4 regions of the Chitinophaga sp. 01L420 genome follow, and region 4 is predicted to be linked to each of the others. Evidence: riboswitches for the same ligand, from Rfam matches in the RefSeq annotation. Region 4 holds a riboswitch; each other region holds the start of a gene.
What was found. A riboswitch is a leader RNA that binds a small molecule or an ion and turns the genes downstream of it on or off. The one in region 4 is predicted to bind cobalamin.

Region 1 (3,234 bases), on a different contig from region 4:
GGTCGCAGTTTGAAGGATTAAAGGAAAGACTGGAATCCTATCAGCTCCAAATAGCGAGGCAGCTGGAAAGTGATACCGTTACGGTACTGGATGCAGGCCTGGTAGACTCTGTAGAAAACGCCAGAGCAGCAGCAACACTTTTTAAAACCAACGATGTCAGCATCATCTTTTTATATGTATCTACTTATGCACTATCAGCCACTGTATTGCCAGTAGTGCAAAAAGCCAAAGTACCCGTAGTGATCCTCAACCTGCAACCGGTGGCCGCCATCGATTACGAGTGGTTCAACGGATTAGGCGACAGGGGCCTCATGACCGGTGAATGGCTCGCCAACTGCCAGGCATGCGCTGTTCCGGAAATCGCCAACGTATTTAACCGCGCCGGCATTCCTTTTTACCAGGTAACCGGCACACTGGACGATGCGGAAGCATGGCAGGAAATAGCCGACTGGAAAGAAGCTGCTGCAGTAGCCGCCGGCATGCGGAACAACCGTCTGGGTGTGTTAGGCCACTACTATAACGGTATGCTGGACATCTATTCCGACCTTACCCTGCAGGCAACCACCTTTGGCGGACATATCCAACATCTTGAAATGTGCGACCTCGCCGCCTTTCACCAACAGGTAACACCCACCGAAATAGAACATAAAATACAACAGATCCACCAGGAAATGGAAGTACTGGAGGAATGTCCGCCGCAGGAGATTGTACGCGCCGCTCATACTGCGGTAGCCCTGGATAAGATGGTAGCACATCATCAGCTCGGCTCCCTCTGCTACTACTACGAAGGCACTCCCGATGGTGAATATGAAGATCTCATTGCTTCCGTTATCACCGGCAACTCCTTACTCACCGCTCACCAGGTACCGGTAGCGGGTGAATATGAAGTGAAGAATGCACAGGCCATGAAGATCCTCGACCTTTTCCAGGCGGGTGGCTCCTTCACAGAATTCTACGGTCTGGATTTTAATGCCGGCATTATCCTCATGGGACATGATGGTCCCGGTCACCTGGCAATTGCCGAAGGCCGCCCCCTGCTGAAACCATTAGGCGTATACCATGGCAAACCCGGTAAGGGCTTGTCTATTGAGATGAAAGTAAAACATGGCCCGGTCACTTTACTATCTGTAGTAGAAACCCACGACGGCAAATTAAAATTGCTGGTGGCACAAGGCGATTCGGTACCGGGCCCTATTTTGAAGATCGGTAATACCAATAGCCGGTACCGGTTTTCACTGGATGTAAAAACATTTGTCAACAACTGGAGTAAAGAAGGCCCCGCGCATCACTGCGCCATTGGCATCGGGCATATAGCCGGTAAGATTGAAAAGCTGGGAAATATACTGGACATTGCTACCGTAAAGGTATGCTAACGAAGCAGATACCACCCCTCGCCCCCTTTCGTTTTGAATCAACAGAATAATAGCCTACTTTTGCTCCGTTATGGTTTATCCATGTCCACTCCGGACATGAATAATTAAAAGGGAACATGGGTGAAAATCCCGGACAGTCCCRCTGCTGTAAGTCTCATACAATGCTAAGGCAACACCACTCAAGGCCACTGTTGATCATTCAATGGGAAGGTCGCCGAAAGCAGAGATAAGTCAGAATACCTGCCATACAACTGATTTTTGAGCTTTCGTGGAATGAAGCTTAGGGATAAATGCAAGCTATAGGATGTTCCTGTACACGTGCGCTTTCCTAATTATTTTTTCTCCTGTCGAAGGCTGTTGATGGAATATTAACAGGTTTAAAATTATGCGTTTCACTGAACAAGCCTGTTCACTGACTAAGGTATGCTTGTATGTGATGATCTTCATCATCTGGCCGGCAACAACCATTAAAGCACAGCAGGCAGATACGATTACCACCAAAGATCTCCGGGAGGTGTCCGTCACCGCTTCGCGGACAGGCAAAGAAATAAGCCCCGGGCAAAAATTGCAGGCAAAAGAACTCAACAGACTGGGCAGCCATTCTGTGGCAGATGCGCTCCGCTTCTTCTCCGGCGTGCAGATCAAAGATTACGGTGGCATAGGAGGCCTGCAAACAGTGGATATCCGCAGTATGGGATCCAACCATACCGGTGTATTCTATGATGGCATTGAACTCGGCAACGCCCAAAACGGACAGGTAGATCTGGGTAAATTTTCCCTGGACAACATGGAAGAAATCGCCCTGTATAACGGACAAAAAAGTAACATCTTTCAACCGGCCAAAGACTTCGGATCTGCCGGCTCCATTTATCTGACTTCTCTCAAACCTAAATTCGCTCCAGGTGAAAAAACACATGTGAGAGCGACTGTTAAAACAGGCTCCTTTGGCCTGTTCAACCCTTCCCTGCTCTGGCAACAAAAAATCAACGACAAAATATCCGCCTCCTTCAGCAGCGAGTGGACCAGCGCTACCGGCCGTTATAAATACAGTTATGCCAAATTCGACTCACTCAAAAATCTGGCTTACGACACCAGCGCCTATCGCAAAAACGGCGATGTCAACGCTGTACGGATAGAAGGCGGGCTCAATGGCGTTATGAAAGGCGGCGAATGGAGTACCAAAATATATTATTATAATGCTGAAAGAGGATTACCCGGCTTTATTGTCAACAATGTATTCGGGCATATTGACCGCCTTTGGGATCGCAACCTGTTCATCCAATCTTCTTTCCGTAAAGAAATTACCAAACGTTACAGCATCCTGCTCAATGCCAAATATGCATATGACTATACGCATTATCTGGCCCTCGATACCGCACAGTTTCGGGCAAACAATCATTACCGCCAATACGAAATGTATTTTTCTATGGCGCAGCAGTATGCACTGACTAGCTGGTGGACCGTCTCTCTTTCCAGCGATTTTCAATGGAATAAACTGGATGCCGACCTGAGAGAATTCAGCTATCCTACCAGGTACACCACCCTCGTAGCAGGTGCTTCTGCTGTCAACTTTAAGCGATTCAGTGCGCAGGCCAGCCTGTTGGGAACTTTTGTGAGTGAAACTGTAAAACTAAACGCCGCGGCACCTTATCAGCAGAAATTTACCCCTGCTGTATTTGTTTCCTGGCAACCATTACCAACACCCGATATACGCCTGCGTGCCTTTTATAAACGCATCTTCCGCATGCCTACGTTCAACGATCTCTATTATACCGAAATCGGTAACCGCTTTCTGCAACCAGAGTTCGCCACACAATATGATGCAGGCGTCACCTGGAATAAATCGTTCATTGGTAAATGG
Region 2 (3,234 bases), on a different contig from region 4:
TATAACCATCCACCGGCCAGTTTTAAAGTTAATTTCCTCAGTGCCTATGTGCAGGATGAAATCAGGGTTTCGCCGCGATTTAAAGTGATGCCGGGTGTTAGAATAGATTGGGCGAATATTCCGGGTAAAGCGCCGTTGAGTAACCGTACCAAGGAGGCTTTTCGTGATCCGTATTTCGGAACCACGTATACCTACACGCCTATGAGTGACATCAATCAGAAATATTTATCACAACCGCAGATATCGCCGCGGATTGGTTTCAGGGCCGACCTGAATGAAAGCCGCACGCTGATACTGAGGGGAGGAGTAGGTGTTTTCACGGGCCGTATTCCTTTGGCATGGCTGGGATACGCCTATTATAATACCGGCAATTCCTTTGGGTCCATCGATCTGCGAACAAATGGTGTTCCGCCTAATCCTTTCCAACCGGGCACCGATCCTTTACTGCGGCCGGAAAGCAGTCCGTATGATGGAATTGCCGCCTTTGCTCATCAGCAAGGCCGGGTAGTGAATGATCCCAATGCCGGACAAACACAGATCGATGTAATAGACAACAATTTCGTGATGCCTGCTGTCATGAGAAGCAGTCTTGCAGTGGACTATACCGATCAGCATGGATTCAATTATTCGTTGGAGGGTATCTATACCAAAACGATCAAAGATGTAAGGTTTATACAAATCAATCTGAAAGATAATCCTTCCTACTATGCATATGACACCGCACAGCATTTGAGAAAGCAGCCGATATATGGAGGCAGCGTTGATCCGCGGTTGGCAAATGGATACCTGCTTACTAATACTGACAAAGGTTTCAGATACAGTCTTACGGCCAAAATAAGTCGCAGATTTACTAATGGCTTTCATTTCACCGCTGCTTATACCTATGGAAAATCGAAAGATATCTCCAACGGTATCCGGAATTCTATGGAATCGAACTGGCAACTGAACCAGGCGCTGAATCCTAATGATCCTGCGCTGTCTTTATCCAACTTCGATATCAGGCATCGGATCATTGCTATGACAGGATACGACCGTCGCTGGTCCGACAGGTGGCGCAGTGTGATTTCGATTTTCTTTTCGGCGCAATCAGGCAGTCCGTTTACCTATGGATTCGTTAACTATACGCCGCAAAATACACCGCAGCAGATCGCGCTGGCATATATACCGGCAAAAGGTGAAACGATCAATTTCTTTGCTACGCAATATGCGGCAGATGGAAATACAATTATCAGTACTGCGCAGGTGCAGGCAGCCGCTTTCGATCATTTCATTGACAACAACAAATATTTAAGTTCACGCAGAGGCGATTTTACAGAACGTAATACCGGAAGAACTCCCTGGAATGTAAATGCTGATCTGCACCTTTCACAGGAACTTACGCTTTTTAAAGAGAAACCATTGAAAGACCGCCATACTATTATGTTTTCTGTAGACATCATGAACTTCACCAATCTGCTCAACAAGGAATGGGGATGGAGTTATTTTTCGCCCAACACCTATAACTCGACCGCCAGTATCGGCTTGCAACCGTATATTCCTGCACGTAGTTCGCAGGGGTATCCGCTTTACCAGTTCAAGGATCCGGGTAAGCCTTACTCCATCGATCCGTTGACCTCGCGCTGGCAAATGCAGTTAGGGTTGCGATATAGTTTGTAGAATTACGAATTACGAATTACGAATTACGAATTGGTGAGTAGATATAAGCGATGTTGATCTTCGCGTTTACTATCTACTCACCAATTCGTAATTCGTAATTCGTAATTCGTAATTCGTAATTCGTAATTCGTAATTCGTAATTCGTAATTCGTAATTCGTAATTTGGAGAAACCATCTGCTTTCATTAATTTGCGCCTGCAACTGGTTATTCTAGCATGTATGCAAGAATATTAAAAGGGAATCCGGTGTAAAACCGGAGCTATCCCCGTAGCTGTAAATCCTGCTGCCTGTGTGACCACAGGTATCGTTTTTTCGGAGTTAATTCCTCCTTGCCACTGTTCCGCTTATCTGGAACGGGAAGGCGACCGAAAAAGCAGGAAAGCCAGAAGACCTGCCCTTTGCAACTATATATCATGTTTTCGGGTGAAGAACATGGATGTATTTTTCCCGGTGTTCCGGTTTTTTATTTTGGTAAAAAAGAATTTTTGTATCTGATTGACTGTGCCTGATAGCGCATGTCATCACTTATAGCATGTATGTTTTCTTTCGTGAGAGATCATTTGATTTCTTCATGCAGCATCCCTATTCCCTTTATAATAACGATTAACAATGACTGATAAAAAAATTGACCCACGTTTTCTTGTTTTACTTGTTTTTATTTTAGGTGCTGGCCTCATACGTGTATTAGGTGCGGGTAATCTGATGCCCTATCCAAACTTTACACCGATTGGCGCTATGGCCCTTTTTGCAGGCGCCTATTTCAGTAATCTTTTCAAGTCGTATGCCTTTCCTATTCTAACATTATTCATCAGCGATATCATCATATCTCACGTGATATATCCGGAATATGCTACAGGATTGCTTTATAGTGGCTGGGCATGGAACTATGCCGCCTTTGCACTCATGGTAACAGCAGGCAGAATGATCATCAAAAAAGTAACGCCTCTCCGCATACTTCTTTCCGCTTTGTCTGCCGGATTGATACATTGGATCGTTTCTGATTTCGGGGTATGGATTAATCATGGTATTAATATTACTACCGGTAAACCCTATACGTACAACCTTGCAGGTTTGTTGCAATGTTATTACCTCGCTTTACCATTTTTAAAGAATATGCTCGTGGCAAATCTTTTTTATTCAACGGTATTCTTTGGTTCTTTTGAAATGCTGAAATACCGCTACCCCAAAGCATTACATGCATAATTGAAACAACTGTAGCTTAATCATCAATCAAATATATAAACATGCGATTTTCGGGAAGTACTTTCTTTGTAGTTTCTATTTTAGCACTGGCAATGTCATGTAAAAAAAATGACGACACCATTCCCGGTCCCGGTGTGGACAAAACCGGAGGTGCAGATTCTATACATATTGGCGCTACGCTTTCTTATCATCCCAGGATAAACAATCCCGTTGGCGCGACCTTCAGTTGGAAAATAAATGGAAATGCAGTCGGAAATGATTCGGTATATACTTTCACGGCAAGTGCCCGGGGGGATTACCATATCGTATTTACAGCCAGCAATGCCGGTGCTTCAGACTCCGCGATCTACCAGGTAAAGGTGTGGGGTAAGTATG
Region 3 (3,234 bases), on a different contig from region 4:
GCCAAAATACTCCACCATGTCGTTGCGCTCAAATTCGCCGTGCACGAGTACATCCAGGCCAATTTCTTCCTGCCAGCGGATCACTTCTATGGTTGCCTTTTCTATGGCGGCATCATATTGTGCTACTGTCAGTTCTCCTTTTTTCAATCTTGCTCTTAACTGCCGGATATCATCCGTTTGTGGGAAGGAGCCAATGGTAGTGGTCGGGAATAATGGCAGGCCAAACTGCTCCTGCTGTATGGCCTGACGAACCGTAAAGGCACTTTTCCTGCTGGCATCACTCAATGTAAATGCTGCGACCCTGTCTTTTACGGCTTTACGGTGAATAAGCCCTGATGCTGCACGGTTGCGAATCGCGTCCTCATTGGCAGCCAGTAGTGCTGTATTTCCTTTTACAATATCCCGCAGCTCCTTTAATTCCTGCAGCTTTTGTTTGGCGAAGGCCATCCAGTTTTTTATTTCGGGAGATATCGCTGTTTCGTAATCCAGATCACAAGGAACATGTAAGAGCGAGCAGGAAGGTGCAATGGCGATGCTGTCTTCCCCTAAAACTTTAATAGCCCTATGTATAAATGCTAATGATTTTGTGTAGTCATTCTTCCAGATATTTCTGCCATCAACTACCCCCAGAGAGAGTTGCAATTTGCTGTTGGCGATCCTTGTCTGCAATACATCTTCCAGTTGCGATGGACAACGTACCAGGTCCAGGTGCAGCGTCTGCACCGGCAATGCCAGTATTGCCGGCAGGTGCTGGCCATAACATTCAAAGTAGGAAGCCAGCACAATATGCAACTGCGGGAAGGCAGCATGTATTTGCGCATATGAATCGGTAAGTACCTGCAATGCTTCCGCAGAAAGATTGAGTGATAAGCAGGGCTCATCCAGTTGTACCACGGTGGCTCCTGCCTTAGTTAAAAGGTCAAATATTTCCAGGTACACCGGCAGCAATTTATCTATCAATGATAACCGGTTAAATCCTGCTTCTTTTTCTTTACCCAGTAACAGGAAGGAAACGGGGCCCAGTAATACCGGCTTGGCAGCATAGCCTGCATTCTTTGCTTCCAGGAACTGGTCCACCACTTTGCGGGAAAACAGGTGGAAGTCCTGGCTGGCGGTAAATTCAGGAACAATATAGTGGTAGTTGGTATCAAACCATTTCGTCATTTCCATGGCGGTGATATCATCTCCATCCCGCTGATAACCTCTGGCCATCGCAAACAACAGGTCTGTTTCAGATAACTGTTTTGCAGTGAGGGTCTGGTATCTGGCTGGTATAGCGCCCATCATCAGCGAGGTATCCAGTACCTGGTCATAATAGGAAAAATCGTTACAGGGAATCCAGTCGATCCCCGCCTGCTTTTGCAGTTCCCAGTTTTGCAACCGGATGCCGGCGGCAACTTCCTGTAGAGCAGAAATAGTAATGCTGCCTGTCCAGTAGCTTTCGCAGGCCTTCTTCAATTCACGCTGGCTACCTATCCTCGGATAGCCTAAGTTGTGGATAATCATTGCTGATTGTTTAAAAGGTGATACATGATGTTCACGCTCTTGTACATACCATAGCAATGCTTTAACAGGAGAAAGTGTAAGAGAGGAGAAGATAGTACGTAATTGTTGCTGACAGGCATGATCCCGGATGCAATACAGCATTGGTAGACGGACCTTTTAAAAAGCGTCCATCTGTCATACCTGTTCTTGAAAAATTACTACATACCAAAACCTGACCTGCTTCAATCCCCGAAAGCAGTGTCAAAGTGAAATAAAGGCAGGTCTCCTGGCTCGTTTCACTGTTAAACACCTTCCCATTCCTCCAACGGAACAGTGGTATATTGTTTACCAGTTGCAGATAAATTATCTGCGCAAAACTTACAGTTGCGGGACAGCCTGTGATTTACACACAGTTCCCTTTTAATCCCGCTTTTCAGCGGGAACCATTACTTGCTTCGATTGTAATACGTAAAGAACCGGGGGCGAAGATAATAAATCCCGGCAACTATCAAATTTAAGTTCCCGGCCGTTTTACAGCGGGATTTCGTTTTCTTACAATGTGGCGCAATAACAAAAAGTGAGTTTTACATCATAAAACGAACAAAAAATGAAACAAGCTAACATCCTGATTACAGGCGCCACCGGCAACATTGGTACAACACTGGCCAAACAGTTATCCGCACAAGGAATTCCTTTTCGTGCCATGGTAAGAACTACAGACGATCAGGCCCGCGCACTCCACGCGTTACCGGGAGCAGAAGCCGTGATCGGAGATTTTAATAATCCCGACAGCGTAGCCAGGGCTTTACAGGGAATAGAAAAAGCTTTCCTCCTCACGAACTCTTCTGAGCAAGCCGAAAAGTTACAAAGTGATTTCGTAGACGTTGCAAGCCATGCCGGAGTACAACATATTGTAAAACTCTCCCAGTTGCATGCCGCACCGCAATCGCCGGTACGTTTTCTCCGGTATCATGCTGCCGTGGAACAAAAGATCCGCGAATCCGGTATTGACTACACTTTCCTGCGACCTAATTTATTTATGCAGGGACTGCTGGGCTTCCGGGATCCCATCATACAACAGGGGAAGTTTTTCGCCACCGCCGGAGAGGCGCCGATTAGCCTGGTAGACATCCGGGATATTGCCGAAATAGCAGCCTTCGCACTCTCCACTCCCGGCCATGCAGGCAAAATATATGATATTACCGGGCCCGAATCCCTCACACACCAGGAATTGGCAACCAAACTGTCTATCGCCCTGGGACGTACCATCAGCTATGTCAATGTTTCATCGGATCAGTTACTCCAGGCCTTGTTACAGGTAGGATTCCCCTTGTGGCAGGCAGAAGGCCTGATCGAAGATTATGCCCACTATGCCCGCGGAGAAGCAGCCGCCATCTCACCGGCAGTGCAGCAGGTGACAGGTCATGCGCCCCGCAATTTTGACCACTTTATACAGGAATATGCAGCACTGTTTGCCTAGCCGCAACATGCCATCGTTTTCTTCTTTTACTGACATAAGAAAAAAACGATGGCATTTTATTGCCAAATTCTTATTTTAGCATTAAATAACGAATCCAGTGGGCAATGAAGAAGCTGTTCTGTTGAAGAAACTGCAGCAAGGGGATGCAGAAGCTTACATAACATTATACAACCAATACTACCCCTCACTTTATACCTACATACTCCACTTTATCAATGTTCCGGAATTTGCGGAAGACGCACTACAGGAAGTATTCATAAAGATTTGGG
Region 4 (3,234 bases):
AACTTACTGAAGAAAGCGGGCGTGGAGGAAAATGCCTTCAAAGTTGGTATCGGCGGCAAATATGCAGGTGAACATCTGTTGGGTTTAAGATTTGATGGCTTCTTTTTTACCGGCTCCTATAAAACCGGCAAATACATCTATGAAAAAGTAGCGAAGAAAATGGTGCCTTGCCAGCTGGAACTGGGCGGCAAAGATCCACTCTACGTGGCAGACGACATCACCGACATTGCCGCGGTAGCTGAAGCCACCGCTGATGGTGCCTTTTATAACAACGGACAAAGCTGTTGTGCAGTAGAACGTATATACGTACACGAAAATGTATACGATGAATACGTGGCGGCCTTTGTAAAAGCAGTGCGCTCCTGGAAGCTGGGTTTACCTACAGACGATGGTGTATACTTCGGCGCCTTAACAAGGTATGAACAACTGGAAGTACTGGAAGAACAAGTGAAAGATGCCAAAGCAAACGGCGCTACGGTATTACTTGGTGGCAAACGTATTGTGCATGATGGGAATTTCTTTGAACCCACCATTATCGTAGATGTCAATAACAAGATGAAGGTGATGCAGGAAGAAAGCTTTGGCCCAATCATCGGCATCATGAAAGTAAAGACCGACAAAGAAGCCATACAATTCATGAATGATACGGACTACGGACTCACCGCTTCCGTATATTCCAGCAGCCAGGAGAGAGCCGAAACCATTCTCTCGCAGGTAAACAGTGGCACCGGCTACTGGAACTGTTGCGACAGGGTTACAGCAGGATTACCCTGGGCCGGCAGAAAACATTCCGGCATCGGCGCTACCCTATCACATCAGGGCTTACGTGCTTTTACAAAAACAAAATCGTGGCAGATGAAGGGCTGATTATTTTTTCACCACCACGTAACAACCATCCAGCGCATGTTTGTCGGAGGTATCGAATCCGACTGTCAGCAGCTGGAAAGGTAGTTGCTGGGTGGTAGAAAAAATTAAGTAGTGCTTAAAAGATTAATAAAATGTTGTCGGCGACAACACTGGAAAAGATGCCTTGATATTTTTCGATAGTGATGCTACGCACTACCTCCTTCTTTCATTTTGGATTTTACTAATACTTCACGTACGTTTGCATCCACAATTGGTTCCGCCTGCGGGCGGATTAAAAGGGAATCCGGTGCAATACCGGAGCTATCCCCGTAGCTGTGATCCTGCATTCATTTTTGAATGAATTGATTTTCCGGATACTCCATACCACTGTCTGCATGTCCGCAGATGGGAAGGTTCCCGGAAAAGCAGGAGAGCCAGAAGACCTGCCAGATGTCATCAATCATTCAGCGCTTTCGGGTGAAAGGCCAGGAATGTAAGCCTAACGGCATATATTCTATTGTGTAAATATTATTTACCCCTGGGCGCATTATGCAGGTGTGATATCACCGGCTTTTGAGTTTTGTTTTTTTCCGGATCCAATATCCGGACAGGGAAAAGTATGTCATCATTCCAAATATCTATTATATGAAAAAACAGTTATTATCCTCCTTGTTGGTAGCGTTTGCCTTGTTGGTGGCTTCCTGTAAAAAAGAAGATGCACTGCAGTCATCACAGTTACAAAAGTTGGACGCCAATAACAAAACCGGCGTTACAACATCATTGATTACCGGTAAATATGCAAATGGTTTCTTTATTGCCAATGAAGGATGGTTCGGTCATGGCACCGGCGACCTGCACTTCTATTCGTATAGTGGTGACAGTTTGGTGCAGGACGTATATCACCTGGAAAACCCAACCGGTGCATTAGGTGGACCTTCCAACACATTGCAGTTTGCTACCTTCTTCAACAATAAGCTGTACATCGTAGTAAAAGCCGGTGGACCGCTGGTGGTAACAGATGGTGGCAGCATGGTAGAAACCGGTCGTATCACTACCTTGCCGGGTAACGATGGGCATGCCTTCCTGGGTGTTGATGCCACACACGGATTGCTGAGTGCCAGCGATGGTGTATACCCTATTACACTGCCATCTCTGGCAGTAGGCACTAAAATCAGTGGGGTTGCTGGTTATACCGGTGACATGCTTAAAATTGGCAGTTATGTTTTTGTATTATCTCAAACAGATGGTATCGTAGCCCTGAATAGCAGCACTTATGCTGTAGTGAAAAAGTTCGGCGCTGCTAACCTTGCTTTTGCCGCAGGTAAAGATGGAGCGGTATATGCGACCAATTCAGATTCACTGATTCGCATTGTTCCGTCTACCCTGGCGCGTACTGCGATCAAACTGCCGTTTACCGTGCCTTCTCCGTGGGGAGCATGGCGCCATGCGGGTATTACTGCCTCTACACAGGACAGTGCTATTTTCATTGTGCGCAACAACGGTTTTGCCGGTGGTACACAATTATACCGTTACGTAATTGGCAACGCCGCTTCATTAACTACGCCATTTATCACGCTGCCAACGGGTCAGTATTTCTATGGTGCAGGAGCAGCATATAATAAGGAAAAGAATGAACTGGTAGTGACTACGCTGAACGGATCATTCACCGGTAGTATCAACCGGGTGCTGATTTATGATGCCACCACTACTACCCTGAAAAAAACGCTGACCTACAACGGATGGTATTTCCCGGCTATGCCAGTGTTTCACGAATAAAGAGCCCTAAAATAAAAAGATACCCCGTTTGCCAATGGCAGGCGGGGTATTTTTTATCCCGATACTTCACTAGGATATTCAAGATTTTCTGGTTACTTTAATACGATATTTTTTCCACGTATTTCACTCTTAAACCATTGTTAAATGAGCGTTAAACTCACTCAGGTATCCACGTTTTTTTGTGCCCTGCTATTGCTATTATGTTTAGGCGGTAGCAAAGTTGTTGCCCAGGTAGGACCCGTTAGTATTTCTGGACCCACTACTGTGACTCCCGGCAGCGTTGGCATCTATTCACTGGTACCCACTGTTAGCGGCAGCACGTACGTAGCCTGGAACGTTACCGGGGATGGACAGATTATTTCTGCACCACCCAATACCGGTCTGGAAGGTTATGGCATCAACACCTGCTATGTCACCTGGGGACCCAACATTCAAACCGTTTATCTGACGGTAACGCTGGCCCGGAATACTCCGATACAGCAGTACACGCTGCGGATAACACGGGGAACGGGACTGAATGGTGCAGATAGTTATGAGGTAGTGAAGCAGGTACCAGCTGCGGAAAAAATAGCGGAGTCCAGGGAAACACCGTTAAAACGGTAAGGGCGGAAA

Region 1: linked by a shared signal. The riboswitch ahead of AC1DP6_RS24595 (TonB-dependent receptor) and the one ahead of AC1DP6_RS16510 (DUF5074 domain-containing protein) in region 4 are both predicted to bind cobalamin.
Region 2: linked by a shared signal. The riboswitch ahead of AC1DP6_RS12970 (DUF6580 family putative transport protein) and the one ahead of AC1DP6_RS16510 (DUF5074 domain-containing protein) in region 4 are both predicted to bind cobalamin.
Region 3: linked by a shared signal. The riboswitch ahead of metE (5-methyltetrahydropteroyltriglutamate--homocysteine S-methyltransferase) and the one ahead of AC1DP6_RS16510 (DUF5074 domain-containing protein) in region 4 are both predicted to bind cobalamin.

The regions. Positions count from the first base shown of each region.
Region 1 is NZ_JBFTSK010000030.1:103,251-106,484, forward strand. Features, by position in the region: gene AC1DP6_RS24590 (arabinose isomerase) at 1-1,373, shown strand, start outside; cobalamin riboswitch at 1,428-1,635, shown strand; gene AC1DP6_RS24595 (TonB-dependent receptor) at 1,759-3,234, shown strand, end outside.
Region 2 is NZ_JBFTSK010000011.1:16,101-19,334, forward strand. Features, by position in the region: gene AC1DP6_RS12965 (TonB-dependent receptor) at 1-1,656, shown strand, start outside; cobalamin riboswitch at 1,842-2,069, shown strand; gene AC1DP6_RS12970 (DUF6580 family putative transport protein) at 2,266-2,859, shown strand; gene AC1DP6_RS12975 (DUF5074 domain-containing protein) at 2,901-3,234, shown strand, end outside.
Region 3 is NZ_JBFTSK010000030.1:111,741-114,974, forward strand. Features, by position in the region: gene metE (5-methyltetrahydropteroyltriglutamate--homocysteine S-methyltransferase) at 1-1,647, opposite strand, end outside; cobalamin riboswitch at 1,745-1,948, opposite strand; gene AC1DP6_RS24630 (SDR family oxidoreductase) at 2,093-2,965, shown strand; gene AC1DP6_RS24635 (RNA polymerase sigma factor) at 3,063-3,234, shown strand, end outside.
Region 4 is NZ_JBFTSK010000015.1:112,349-115,582, reverse strand. Features, by position in the region: gene AC1DP6_RS16515 (aldehyde dehydrogenase family protein) at 1-867, shown strand, start outside; cobalamin riboswitch at 1,102-1,311, shown strand; gene AC1DP6_RS16510 (DUF5074 domain-containing protein) at 1,492-2,622, shown strand; gene AC1DP6_RS16505 (hypothetical protein) at 2,767-3,225, shown strand.